3 regions of the Roseovarius sp. THAF8 genome follow, and region 3 is predicted to be linked to each of the others. Evidence: riboswitches for the same ligand, from Rfam matches in the RefSeq annotation. Region 3 holds a riboswitch; each other region holds the start of a gene.
What was found. Region 3 has a riboswitch for cobalamin ahead of FIU85_RS14715 (TonB-dependent siderophore receptor). Riboswitches for the same ligand answer to the same signal wherever they lie in the genome.

Region 1 (4,224 bases), 1.7 Mb from region 3:
AGGAAATATCAGCGCCCATACGGGCATAGCTGAGGTCGTCGTTGAACTCCGACGCCTCGTTTACCTGCAGGATTTCCGAGCAAAGGTTCGACATGGCGATGCGCCCCGCGATCGGGTTGGCGCGGTTCACCGTGTCCTCGAACATGATGTAGGGATACCCGCTTTCGAACTGGATCTCGGCGATGGTCTGAAAGAACGCGCGGGCGTTGATCTTCTTCTTGCGGATGCGCGGATCGTCGACCATCTCGTGATATTTCTCGGTGACAGAGATGTCCGAGAACGCGCAGCCGTACACCTTTTCCACGTCATGGGGCGAGAACAGGTACATGTCCTCGTTCTTCTTGGCCAGTTCGAAGGTGATATCGGGGATCACCACGCCAAGCGACAGCGTCTTGATGCGGATCTTTTCGTCCGCATTCTCGCGCTTGGTATCGAGGAAGCGCAGGATATCGGGGTGATGCGCATTGAGATAGACCGCCCCGGCCCCCTGCCGCGCCCCGAGCTGGTTGGCGTAGGAAAAGCTGTCTTCCAGCAGCTTCATCACCGGGATAACGCCGGAGGACTGGTTCTCGATGCCCTTGATCGGGGCGCCGTGCTCTCGGATGTTGGTCAGCACCAGGGCGACGCCGCCGCCGCGTTTTGACAATTGCAGCGCCGAGTTGATGCCCCGCCCGATGCTTTCCATGTTGTCTTCCAGCCGCAGCAGGAAGCACGACACGAACTCGCCCCGCGCCTTCTTGCCGGCATTCAGGAAGGTGGGCGTGGCGGGCTGGAACCGGCCCTCGATGATCTCGGTCATCAGTTGCAGCGCCAGCGTCTCGTCGCCGCGCGCCAGCGCCAGCGCGTTCATCACGACGCGGTCCTCGTACCGTTCCAGGTAACGCTGCCCGTCCCAGGTTTTCAGCGTGTAGGAGGTGTAATACTTGAACGCCCCCAGAAAGCTGGGGAAGCGGAACTTCTTTCCATAGGCCGCGTCCCAGATCCGGCGCTGGAAGTTCTTCGAGTACTGGTCCAGCACCTCGGGCTCGTAATAGCCTTCGTCGACAAGGTAGCCCAGCTTTTCGTCCAGCGAGTGGAAGAACACTGTGTTCTGGTTGACGTGCTGCAAAAAGAACTGCCGCGCCGCCATCCGGTCGGCCTCGAACTGGATGCGGCCCTGATCGTCGTAAAGGTTCAGCATCGCGTTCAGCGCGTGATAGTCGAGGTCGGCGGTCAGGCTGGCGTCAAGCATGTCTCTCTCCAGAATATGTCGAGCCCGGCGCGCACGCGGGCGATGTCGGTGTCGGTGCCGGCCAGTTCGAACCGATAGAGCACGGGCACGCTGCATTTGGCGGCGATCACGTCGCCGGCCATGGCGAAGGTCTTGCCGAAATTGCGATTGCCGCTGGCGATGACCCCGCGCAGCAGGGCGCGGGCGGCGGGATCATTCAGCAGGCGGATCACCTGCTTTGGGACTGCGCCCTTGCCATGCCCATCGGCATAGGTCGGGCAGATCAGAACGAAAGGCGCGGTGATCTGCGGGACAGGATCGCTCGCGACACGCGGCAGCCGCCGTGCCGGCAGGTCCAGCTTTTCGACGAAGCGCCGCGTGTTGCCGGACCCGCTCGAGAAATAGACCAGCCCCGCCATGCGCTCAGCAGAGCCGGCCGATCATGTCGGGACGGAACCCGGCCCAGTGATCGTCTCCGGCGACGACGACAGGCACCTGCCGGTAGCCCAGGTCCTGTACATGCTCCATCGCGGCGGTGTCCTCGGTCAGGTCGACGATGTCATAGGCGAGGCCACGGGCGTCCAGCGCTCGGGTCGTTGCGGTGCACTGCACGCAGGCAGGTTTGGAATAGACGGTGATGCTCATGGTGCTCTGTCCCTTGTTTTGGTTTGCGAATGGCGGGACAGGACACGGGAACAGCAGGCCACCAGGGCCCCTGACACGCGCCCGGGCCCTCCGCCCGCGGTCGTCGTTCACTGCGCCTTGGCAGGTCTCCTGGCTCGCGGCTCTTGCGCCTTGGTCCGCCTTCCCGGTGTTGCCTCACCAGTGGTTCCGGACCTTGGCTTGCCGCTTACAGTTGCGGGGGCAGCGCCGGTGTCGCACCGGCTTCCCTTTTCACCCACAACGTTGAGTCGCGGGCACCAAAGCAACACCATATTGGGTTCTGGCACACGAAACTGTCAATATATAGTTTGCCTTGCTGCAGCGATTTTTGTCCCATCGTGCAGGATGTCTGATTCACTTCAGCGAGTGTCGCAATTCTCATATTGCGCCGCCCGGCCTGTGATAATCGGGGAAGTTGCAAGGTGCCGCCTGCGGGCGGAGAATTGGGAAGCCGGTGAAATCCCGGCACTGCCCCCGCAACGGTAACGGTGTTGCAACGGGCGCGGTCACGACCACTGGGGAAGAGGAGCCCCGGGAAGGTTTCGCGCCACGAGGTCCCGCACAAGGGCCGCACCGGAGTCCGGAAACCAGCCTTGCAATGACGTCAAACCGCGGGTGGCGGTGCGGGCGCTGCTTCGGGTCCGGCTCCTCGCTTGCCGCACCTGCGGACCGCGCGTGCCGACCTCCTGCCCGAATTCGCCGCGGGGCGCGGCAGGAGGCCAAGGATGAACACCCAACCGATCAGCGATCTGCTGGCGCGGCGTCGGCCGGGCCATGCGCTGGAGCAGGCATTCTATACCGATGCGGACGTGTTCCGCGCGGACATGGAAAACATCTTCTACCGCGACTGGCTCTTTGCCGTGCCGGCCTGCGAACTGCCCAAGCCGGGCAGCTTCGTGACCCACCGCGTCGGCGACTATGGCGTCGTCATCGTGCGCAGCGCCGATGGCGAGATCCGCGCCTTCCACAATTCCTGCCGCCACCGCGGCTCGGTTCTGTGCAAGGTGGCCAAGGGCAACGCGCCCAAGCTGGTCTGCCCCTATCACCAATGGACCTACGAACTGGACGGGCGGCTGCTGTGGGCGCGGGAAATGGGGCCTGACTTCGACCCCACCAAGCACGGGCTGAAGCCGGTGCATTGCCGTATCCTCAGCGGGCTGGTCTATATCTGCCTGGCCGACGATGCCCCCGATTTCGACGCCTTCGCCGAACTGGCGCAGCCCTACCTGCAGGTGCATGACCTGACGAATGCCAAGCTCGCCTTCGAGACCTCGATCGTCGAGCACGGCAACTGGAAACTGGTGTGGGAGAACAACCGCGAGTGCTATCACTGCGGCGGCAACCATCCGGGCCTCTGCCGCTCCTTCACCGACGACCCCACCGTCACCGGCATCGAGGAAGGCGTCACCCCGCCCCATCTTCAGGCGCATTTCGACCGGCTGGAGGCACAGGGCGTCCCGTCGCAGTTCCGCATGTCGGACGACATGCAATACCGCCTCGCGCGGATGCCGCTGCTGCCCGGCGCCAAGAGCTTTACCATGGACCTCAAGCCCGCCGTGTCGAAATGGCTGGGCCGGGTCAGCGATGACACGGCGGGCACGCTGCTGAAATACCATTACCCCACGACCTGGAACCATTTCCTGCCGGATCACTCCATCGTCTTCCGCGTCACGCCCCTGACGCCGATGACGACCGAGGTCACCACCAAGTGGCTGGTGCACAAGGACGCGGTCGAGGGCGTGGATTACGACGTCACGCGCCTGTCCGAGGTCTGGGTCGCCACCAATGACGAGGACCGCCGCGTGGTCGAGGACAACCAGCTTGGCATCCTGTCCCCGGCCTACGAACCCGGCCCCTATTCCCCGATCCACGAAACGGGCGTGATCGGCTTCGTCGAGTGGTACTGCAACACGATGCGCCAGCGGCTGGACCCTGTCGCGATGGCGGCGGAGTGATCCGATGAACGATCTGTCCCACGTTCCCGCCCGCGCGATCTGGTCGGATGACGAGATGCTGGAATGCGTCTCGGTCATTCCCGAGCGACCGAACACCGCGACCTTTACCTTTCGCGCGCCGTCGGGGGCGCTGTTCGACTATCGCCCCGGCCAGTTCCTGACGCTGGAAATCCCCGCGCCGGGCGGCACCGTGCGCCGGACCTACACGATATCGTCCTCGCCGTCGCGGCCGCGGTCGATCTCGGTCACGGTCAAGGCGCAGGCCGAAAGCGTGGGCACGCGCTGGATGCTCGACAACCTCGTGCCCGGCGTTCGGATCAGGGCCTTGGGGCCTTCGGGCCTTTTCACCCATCTCGATCACCCCGCCGAGAAGTACCTGTTCATCTCGGCCGGCTC
Region 2 (4,224 bases), 2.0 Mb from region 3:
GGTCGGCGAATGCAGGAAGGGCCGCGAACGCGGCAAGGGCCGTTGCGATGATGATGCGCATGTCTGTATGTCCAGGGGAGGAAAGCACTCTTGGCGCGACCCCGCGCCTTGTAGCCGCCGGGTGGAGCCTCGCACCCGGATGCAGCGAAGATCGGTTGAGGCTGCCCCTGCGTCAAGATGCACGGTGTGAAATCTTGCGGGGCGCGCGCGGTTTCGGGCGGATTTTCGCGCGTCGGATGCCAAGAAGCTTGCCTGAAATGCCGGCTTGGGGAAGAAACCCCGAAACAACGAGGGATTCTCTGATGCGGCGTTTGATGGCCTTCATGCTGGTTTGCGTGGTTGCGGGATGCAGTGCGAAGGAGGCGCCGGAGCCGCGTGCCGCGCACAGCCCGCCGCTTTATCCCAACGAGACGCCGCAGCTTCGGGCGCTGATCAACCAGTATGCCGACGACTACGAGGTGCCACGGTCGCTGGTGCACCGGGTGGTGCAGCGCGAGAGCGATTATCGGCCCGGGGCGCGCAACGGGCCCTATTTCGGCATGATGCAGATCCTGCCCGCCACCGCACGGGGCATGGGGTTTCAGGGCGCGCCGAGCGACCTTCTGGATGCGGAAACCAACCTGAAATACGCGGTGAAGTACCTGCGCGGCGCATGGCTGGTGTCGGACGGCAGCGAGCCCGACGCGGTGATGTGGTACGCGCGGGGCTATTACTATGCCGCGCGGGACAAGTGTCTGCTGGTTCAGACCGGCTTGCGCGAGCGCGAGATCGCGCGGCACTGCCGCTGAGGCGGCGCGGCCTGGGCGGCCCGGATCGCGCGACATGACACGCCGGGCATGGGGGCGGTCCGGGGCCGGGCGGCGCGCCTGTCATCCTTCAAGAGATAGCCGCCGGTCTGGTCCAGCGCGGCGGCGCGGAGCGGGCGATTGGCGGGATTGCACAGGGGCCTGCGCCTGATTTATAGAGGCGTGAACTTTACGCATGTCATCGGAGGCACGTCATGGCCGGCCATTCCAAATGGGCCAATATCCAGCACCGCAAGGGCCGTCAGGATGCCCAGCGGGCGAAGCTCTTTTCCAAGCTGTCGAAAGAGATCACCATCGCCGCCAAGATGGGCGACCCGGACCCCGACAAGAACCCGCGCCTGCGACTGGCGGTCAAGCAGGCCAAGTCGCAGTCGATGCCCAACGACAATATCGACCGGGCGATCAAGAAATCGGTCGCGGGCGAGGGCGAGGATTACGAGGAAATCCGGTACGAGGGCTATGGGCCCAACGGCGTGGCGGTGATCGTCGAGGCGATGACCGACAACCGCAATCGCACCGCCAGCACGGTGCGCTCGACCTTTACCAAGCATGGCGGGAACCTGGGCGAGACCGGCTCTGTCGGGTTCATGTTCGAGCGCAAGGGGCAGGTGACCTACCCTTCGGATGCGGGCGATGGCGACACGGTGATGATGGCCGCGATCGAGGCCGGGGCCGAGGACGTGGAATCGGGCGAGGACGGGCACGTGATCTGGTGTGCCGATACCGACCTGAACGATGTCTCGACCGCGCTGGAGGCGGAGCTGGGCGAAAGCGAGGAGACCAAGCTGGCCTGGCGTCCGACGACCACCACCGAACTGGACCTGGAAGGCATGCAAAAGCTGATGAAGCTGATCGACGCGCTGGAAGACGATGACGACGTGCAGAATGTCACGACGAATTTCGAGGCCAGCGACGAGGTGATGGACCAGCTGGCGGCGGAGTGATCCGGCCCGCGTGGGTTTGAGGCGGCGCCCCGGCGGGGCGCCGTTTTGCGTTCGAGGCGGTTTCGTGCGCGGAGCCTGCGCTGTGCCGAGTTGTGGACCTTTTTGCGGCGCTGCGGCATGCTGCGCGCAGCCAGGGGAGTATAGACATGCAGATCGAACACGAAGACGGAGAGAGCAAGGGGCGCTATGTCACCCGGATCGACGACGGGCCGGAGGCGGAGCTGACCTATTCCAAGCTGGGGCGCACGGGCATGATCATCGACCATACCGGCGTGCCGGACGCGTATCGCGGCAAGGGCGTGGGGCTGGCGCTGGTGACCCGCGCGGTGGAGGATGCCCGCGCGGCGGGGCGCAAGATCACGCCGCTTTGCCCGTTTGCCGCGTCGCAGTTTCGCCGGCACCCGGAGTGGGCGGACGTTCTGGCCTGAGCTTGAAGGTGTGGCGCGTGTCGTCGCGCGGCGCTTCAACGTCGCAATCGCGGGTTGCGTCAGGGGCCGCTTGGCGGCAAAGTGAGAGTCCCGAAGGTGCCGCGCAGGTCGCGGAGAATTGGGAAGCCGGTGCAAGTCCGGCGCTGCCCCCGCAACGGTAAGGATGGGGGATACCGCAGATGGCCACTGGGGCGACATGCCCCGGGAAGGCGCGCGTATCCGCACCCCCGCCAAGCCCGGAAACCAGCCTTTGGGACGACGTCGAACCGCGGGGGGCGGTGCGGGCGGTGGACCGGAAAAGCGGTTCTCGCGCGGCCTTCCCTCGCCCCAGTCCGGCCCGGGGTGCGGCCGGAGGAAGAGCAGAAAGCATGAGCCTGACACCGATCATGAACGGGTTGGAGCGCAGCGGGGCCACCGGCGCCGAGGCCGAGGCCGTGGCGCGGCTGGGTTTCCTGGAGTGGGTCTTTGGCTATCCCGGCGCCGTCACGGCGGGGGTCGTGCGCGAGGCGCTGGCCGAACCCGCGGTCCGGAATGCCGACAGCGCGGCGGCCAGGGCGTTTGCCCGCGTGCTGGAGGAGGCGCGCCACGCCGCGCCGATGACGCGGGGCCGGCGCGGGCGGGCCGCAAGGGTGGTGCATTGATCCCAGGCCCTTGATCCTGCCGCGTGCCGGCGGGGTCGCTGGCTGTTTGCCGGCGCGGGGGCGGTGCGGCGAGGGCCTTGTGAACGCTGTCGGGGTAAAAAAGAAAAAACGGCGACGCCAGGGAGGAGGAGAGGCGCCGCCGTTCTTTACGTCGGGCCCCAGGGAGGAGGAAGGGACCGTTCGTCAGGTTTGGGTTCCAAGGGAACCCAGGTCTTGCCGGGACCGCACAAGGGAGGAGAGGCGGTATCCCGAACAGGTACCAAACGGGAGGAGAGGCACCTGATTGTTTTCGCGAGCGTTTGGCGCTGTGACCGTTTCCGTTCGCTGTTGAGTTAAAGATAGCGATATGCTGCGCATGCACAATACGTTTTGCTGCAACGCAGCTATGCAGTTGGCGCATAGAAGATCGGATCATTTTTTACGTGTGAAATCACCGCTTTGCCAGTTTTTTGGGCGGGGTTGAAACGGGGGTTGCACCTGCTTCTGGAAGTGCCACTTTCAACGCCGCAGATGCATGGAGACCGGGCATGACGAAAATACTCGAAAATGTGCGCCGAGAGCTGGACCGGCTGGAATTGCCGGACGGCGGGACGGTGATTTCGCGCGACATGGTGCGCGCGATGCGACTCGAAGGCGGCGAGGTGCGATTCGTGCTGGAGGCGCCCAGCCCCGAGATGGCCCGCCGGATGGAACCGCTGCGGGCCGCCGCCGAGCGTGCGGCGCTGTCGGTCGAGGGGGTGACATCGGCGCAGGTCGCGCTGACCGCAGAGGCGCCCGAGGCGCCCGAGGCGCCCGCGCCGACGCTGAAGGTCGGGCGGCATCCCGAGGGCGGCAGCGCGTCGATCCGGCCGAGCGGGGTGAAATCGATTCTCGCGGTGGCGTCGGGCAAGGGTGGCGTGGGCAAGTCGACCGTGGCGTCGAACCTGGCGGTGGCGCTAGCGCGGGCGGGTCGGCGCGTCGGATTGCTCGATGCCGATATCCACGGGCCGAGCCAGCCGCGCATGATGGGCGTGACCGAACGCGCCCAGAGCCCGGACGGCAAGATCCTGACGCCGTTGGAGGCGCATGGCGTCAAGATGATGTCCATCGGCCTGATGATCGAGGAGGATCGCGCCGTGGTGTGGCGGGGGCCGATGCTGATGGGGGCGTTGCAGCAGATGATGGCCCAGGTCGACTGGGGCGAGCTGGACGCGCTGCTGGTCGACCTGCCGCCGGGCACTGGGGACGTGCAGCTGACCCTGTGCCAGAGGGCGCAGCCCACGGGGGCGCTGGTGGTGTCGACACCGCAGGACGTGGCGCTGTTGGATGCGCGCAAAGCGATCGACATGTTCAACACGCTGAAGACGCCGGTGCTGGGGCTGATCGAGAACATGTCGATGTTTCACTGCCCGCAATGCGGGTACGA
Region 3 (4,224 bases):
TGTCGCGGATCATCAGGCGCCGAGCGCGGTCTGCATAAGTCGCTGGGTCGGATGCCGGGTCTTCAATTATTGGCCGCAACTGCCGGCCGTGCACCCCGCCGGCGGCGTTGATCTCTTCAATCGCCATCAGCGCAGCATCGTGCAGAGTGCTTTCCACCACGGCCACGGCGCCGGTCAGTGAAAACAGCAAACCGACGGGAATATCGCCACCCTGCGCGATGGCACGCCCAGCGGTCGTCAGAAGCGCGGGCGCCGAAAGGGCACCAGCTGCACCGAGAGCACCTACTCCTCCAAGAAAGTCGCGACGTTTCATTAGGTTATCTCCTCTGTTGGTTACGAGCGGCCGTTGAATCGGCAACAAAAAAAGGCCCTCCACCGCGACGTCTTCGTCACGATCGGAGAGCCTCATTGCTCATGAATTTTTTAGACTCACATTTGAGCCTGCAACCATCGTTCAGCAGGGGTTCACATTTTGCAAGAAAATTTTAGTTATTAAAATCTAATAGTTATGCACGAATGCATCACTCGTGGACAGTTTCGTGTCCTTTTCGAGCTCAAAGGGAAACGGATGCTTGAACAACATTTGCAGTGCTGATGGTGATAAGCTTATCAGCCATCAAATGACGTTATTCGAACAACAACACCAACCCAAATCTCAACCCTTGCCAAAAATCACAAACAGCTACGGCATGGGGTGCGAATTACCCGCGTGCAGAGAGGGGCCCGAAAGGACCCATCGATGATGACCGCAACAGCGGACGATGAAAAAGTGGACTTGCCCGGTTTTGGTGGAGAGCGTTTAGCTCACTTCGCGGGCCTTTCGCTCGAATGCTATCGGGCTTTGGAAGCCGAGCGATGAATGGCGTCTGACGGGATTGTAGAACCCGTCGATGTATCTGGCGATGGCGTTTTCGGCCTGTTGGCGGGATTTCCAGGCGACCGGCCAGATCAGCTCCGACTTGATGGTTTTGAAGAACGTTTCCACCATTGAGTTGTCATAGCAGTTCCCGCGCCCGCTCATCGAGATCAAGATGCCACGTTTGCGGAGCCGCGCCTGATAGTCCACCGAGCAGTATTGCGATCCGCGGTCGGAATGGTGAACCAGTCCTGGCTCAGGGTTGCGAGCGGCCAGAGCATGGCGCAGGGCTGCGATGGCGAGGTCACGCTTCAGACGATCACTCGTGGCCCAACCGACGACGCGGCGCGAGAAGAGGTCCAAGACAATGGCAAGGTAAAGCCAGCCCTCTGCCGTCCAGATGTAGGAGATGTCCGCCCCCCACTTCCTGTCCGGACAGTCCGCCGCGAAATCTTGTGCCACGAGGTTGGGCGCCACAGGCCAGGCATGTTCACTGTCCGTCGTCCGTTTAAAGCGCCGCTTTTGCCGCGCGATCAACTGGTTCTCGCGCATCAGTCGTGCCGTGCGGTGCCGCCCTATCTTGAGCCCCTCATCGACGAGGTCGCGGTGCATGCGGGGACTGCCGTAGGTCCCGTTCAACAGCTCAAAGGCCGTTCGAATGTGGGCAAGATGGATCATGTCCTGCTGCTGGCGATGACAGGCAGGGCGGTCCCGCCAAGCGAAGAACCCGCTCTGGCTGACACCGAGAACATGACACATTCGCCGGATCGGGAAGCTGGCCTTCTCCGCCTCTATGAAAGCGAAGCTCATCGACTTGCGTCTTTCGCGAAGAAGGCTGCGGCCTTTTTTAAGATGTCGCGCTCCTGCTTCAGAACCGCGTTCTCGCGTCGCAACCGCTTCAGCTCCGCGTGCAGATCGACCGATGCCTCGACCGGCCCACCAGCGTCCCGCTCGCGACTGAGCCATCGCGTCAGTGTCGAAAGCCCGATCCCCAGATCCTCCGCGACCTCCCGTCGCGTCCGGCCGCTGGTCAGCGCCAGCCGCACCGCTTCACGCCGGAACTCCGGCGTCGGTCTGTTTCCGTTTCCCATAGAACACCTCCTGGTTCCTCAGTTGGTGCTCTCCACTTTTCCAGGGCAAGTCCACATTCAATCCTTCCTAATCTAGACCAAGCGTCATGGACAAGACCGCGGCTCAATCAAATCCGTCAGGGTGTTTCCTACGAACCCGCCCGTATGGCCGCCTCCACGGTGAGACAGGGGGGCACCAGCACCCGCGACGAACATTCCGATTTCGCCGATCACGACGTTACCACAGTGGGCATGACCGGAGCCTCTCTAGATCTGAGCCATTTGGTTTCGGACAATGGTCCATAGCATGGCGGTGTCGGACGACGCGGAAACGACCGTGCCGGTTCTTCGATCAGGCTGAGCGGTCCGCCACCCGAATGAGAAGCTCGGGATCGACGGCTTTGCCATGTGAAACGTGAATGGGCCCGGGCTTCAGTGTACCACCCGGCTGCGGATGAAACCTTCCAGCCTTCGATTTTTATCTTTTCTCAGACCATTTCATCCATTAACCATCGACTCACTTCGGTTCCCGGCGGTTTTCCGGCGGGATAATAGGGAATGCGGTGCGACGCGTCTGGCGTCCAATCCGCAACTGCCCCCGCAACTGTAGGCGGAGAGCGAAGCCGGACCATGTCACTGTCATGCGGCGCATGATGGGAAGACCCGGCCAAGCATTGACCCGCAAGTCAGGAGACCTGCCGAGGTGATCACCCTGTCCGAACGCGGGGCGCGTTTCGACAACGGACTTTCCGTAGCGGTGACGATATCACCGTCTGCGGAGTCACCCCTCCAAAGGCACAAACAAAAGCCATCGCGTCACGCGAGATCCGGAGGGACACGCCATGTCACGCTCATTCAAAGCCGCGCTTGCGGCATCCACCGCCCTTTTCACCCAGCCCGCCATTGCGCAGGACACGCCATATGACCTCGGAACGATCTTCGTGTCCGGCGGTCTGACCCCGATTGAAGGCAGCGCCTACGGCCGTGCCGGTACTGTCCTGACCGAAGAGGATATCGAGGATCGCGGGTCACGATATGCGGTCGACATCATCCGCTCGCTGCCCGGTGTTTCCGTCTCGCGGACCGGCCCCGCCGGCGGCCTGACCCAGGTCCGGATGCGCGGCCACGAAGGCAACCACACGCTGGTCATCATCGACGGCGTGGAAGTGGCCTCGCCCAGCCAGGGCGAGTACGATTTCAGCGGTCTTCTCAGCGCCGACATCGAGCGCATCGAGGTCCTGCGCGGGCCGCAATCCTCACTTTACGGCTCGAACGCCATCGGCGGTGTGATCTCGATCACCACCAAGCGCGCGACCGAGCCGGGCTTCAGCGGGCAAGCCGGGTTCGAGATCGGCACCGACGAGACGACGCAAGTCAGCCTGGCCTTGCGGCAGCGCACCGAAAAACTTGCTCTGAGCTTTTCCGCGACGCGCCGGGAGACCGGCGGCTATGACGTGTCGGGCCTGAATGGCGAGGATGACGGTGATCTCAACGAGACCTACAACCTCAACGTCCATTATTACGCGACCGAAAACCTGACCTTCGGCGGCACGCTACGGCACGTGAAAAGCGACTCGGACTCCGACGGCCAGATCTACACCGCGCTTACACCTGCCGGACAGATCCTCGTTGATGACTTTTCCGGGTCCGATACGGCCGAGACCTTCGGCTCCATCTACGCCCAGCTCGACACGTTCGGCGGTCGTTTCAGAAACCGCCTTGATCTGTCTTTTGCAGACATCCAGACCGATCGTTTCAACGGCACCGGCGCACAGTCGGGCGACACCACAGAGACACGCCAGAAAATCAGCTACAAGGGCAGCGTCGCGCTGGATGGCGGCGCGGTCGATACCGCCCGCCACATCCTGACCCTCGGCGCCGAGTGGGAGCGGGAGACGTTCGTCAACAACAACCCCGCCTTCGTCTTCGCACCCAGCCAGCTGATCAAACAGACGCGCGAGCAGACCGCCCTCGTGGCGGAATACCAGGGCAACCTGACCGACAGTCTTGATGTGCAGGCCAGCGTCCGGCATGATTTCAACGACGAGTTCGAGGATTTTACGACCTACGCTGTCGGTGTGTCGTACATGCTGCCCAGTCAGACCACGCGACTTCACGCCTCTTACGGCACAGGCGTCCAGAACCCGACCATGTTCGAACAATTCGGTTTTTCCAACAACTTCATTGGCAACCCGAACCTGGAACCCGAGCAGAGCGAAGGCTGGGATTTCGGTGTGGAACAACAATTCCTAGGCGGGCGCGGCCTGATTGACGTCACCTATTTCGATGACGAGCTGA

Region 1: another riboswitch for cobalamin. It lies ahead of FIU85_RS06150 (aromatic ring-hydroxylating dioxygenase subunit alpha); the one in region 3 lies ahead of FIU85_RS14715 (TonB-dependent siderophore receptor).
Region 2: another riboswitch for cobalamin. It lies ahead of FIU85_RS04550 (hypothetical protein); the one in region 3 lies ahead of FIU85_RS14715 (TonB-dependent siderophore receptor).

The regions. Positions count from the first base shown of each region.
Region 1 covers NZ_CP045410.1:1,268,020-1,272,243, forward strand. Annotated here, with positions in the region: gene nrdE (class 1b ribonucleoside-diphosphate reductase subunit alpha) at 1-1,231, opposite strand, end outside; gene nrdI (class Ib ribonucleoside-diphosphate reductase assembly flavoprotein NrdI) at 1,213-1,629, opposite strand; gene nrdH (glutaredoxin-like protein NrdH) at 1,634-1,855, opposite strand; cobalamin riboswitch at 1,957-2,150, opposite strand; cobalamin riboswitch at 2,277-2,484, shown strand; gene FIU85_RS06150 (aromatic ring-hydroxylating dioxygenase subunit alpha) at 2,599-3,828, shown strand; gene FIU85_RS06155 (hybrid-cluster NAD(P)-dependent oxidoreductase) at 3,833-4,224, shown strand, end outside.
Region 2 covers NZ_CP045410.1:929,488-933,711, reverse strand. Annotated here, with positions in the region: gene FIU85_RS04570 (hypothetical protein) at 1-61, opposite strand, end outside; gene FIU85_RS04565 (lytic transglycosylase domain-containing protein) at 303-788, shown strand; gene FIU85_RS04560 (YebC/PmpR family DNA-binding transcriptional regulator) at 1,001-1,750, shown strand; gene FIU85_RS04555 (GNAT family N-acetyltransferase) at 1,897-2,178, shown strand; cobalamin riboswitch at 2,256-2,445, shown strand; gene FIU85_RS04550 (hypothetical protein) at 2,547-2,819, shown strand; gene FIU85_RS04545 (Mrp/NBP35 family ATP-binding protein) at 3,347-4,224, shown strand, end outside.
Region 3 covers NZ_CP045410.1:3,003,813-3,008,036, reverse strand. Annotated here, with positions in the region: gene FIU85_RS14725 (transporter substrate-binding domain-containing protein) at 1-313, opposite strand, end outside; one part of gene FIU85_RS14720 (IS3 family transposase) at 800-1,695, opposite strand; one part of gene FIU85_RS14720 (IS3 family transposase) at 1,695-1,947, opposite strand; cobalamin riboswitch at 2,433-2,644, shown strand; gene FIU85_RS14715 (TonB-dependent siderophore receptor) at 2,769-4,224, shown strand, end outside.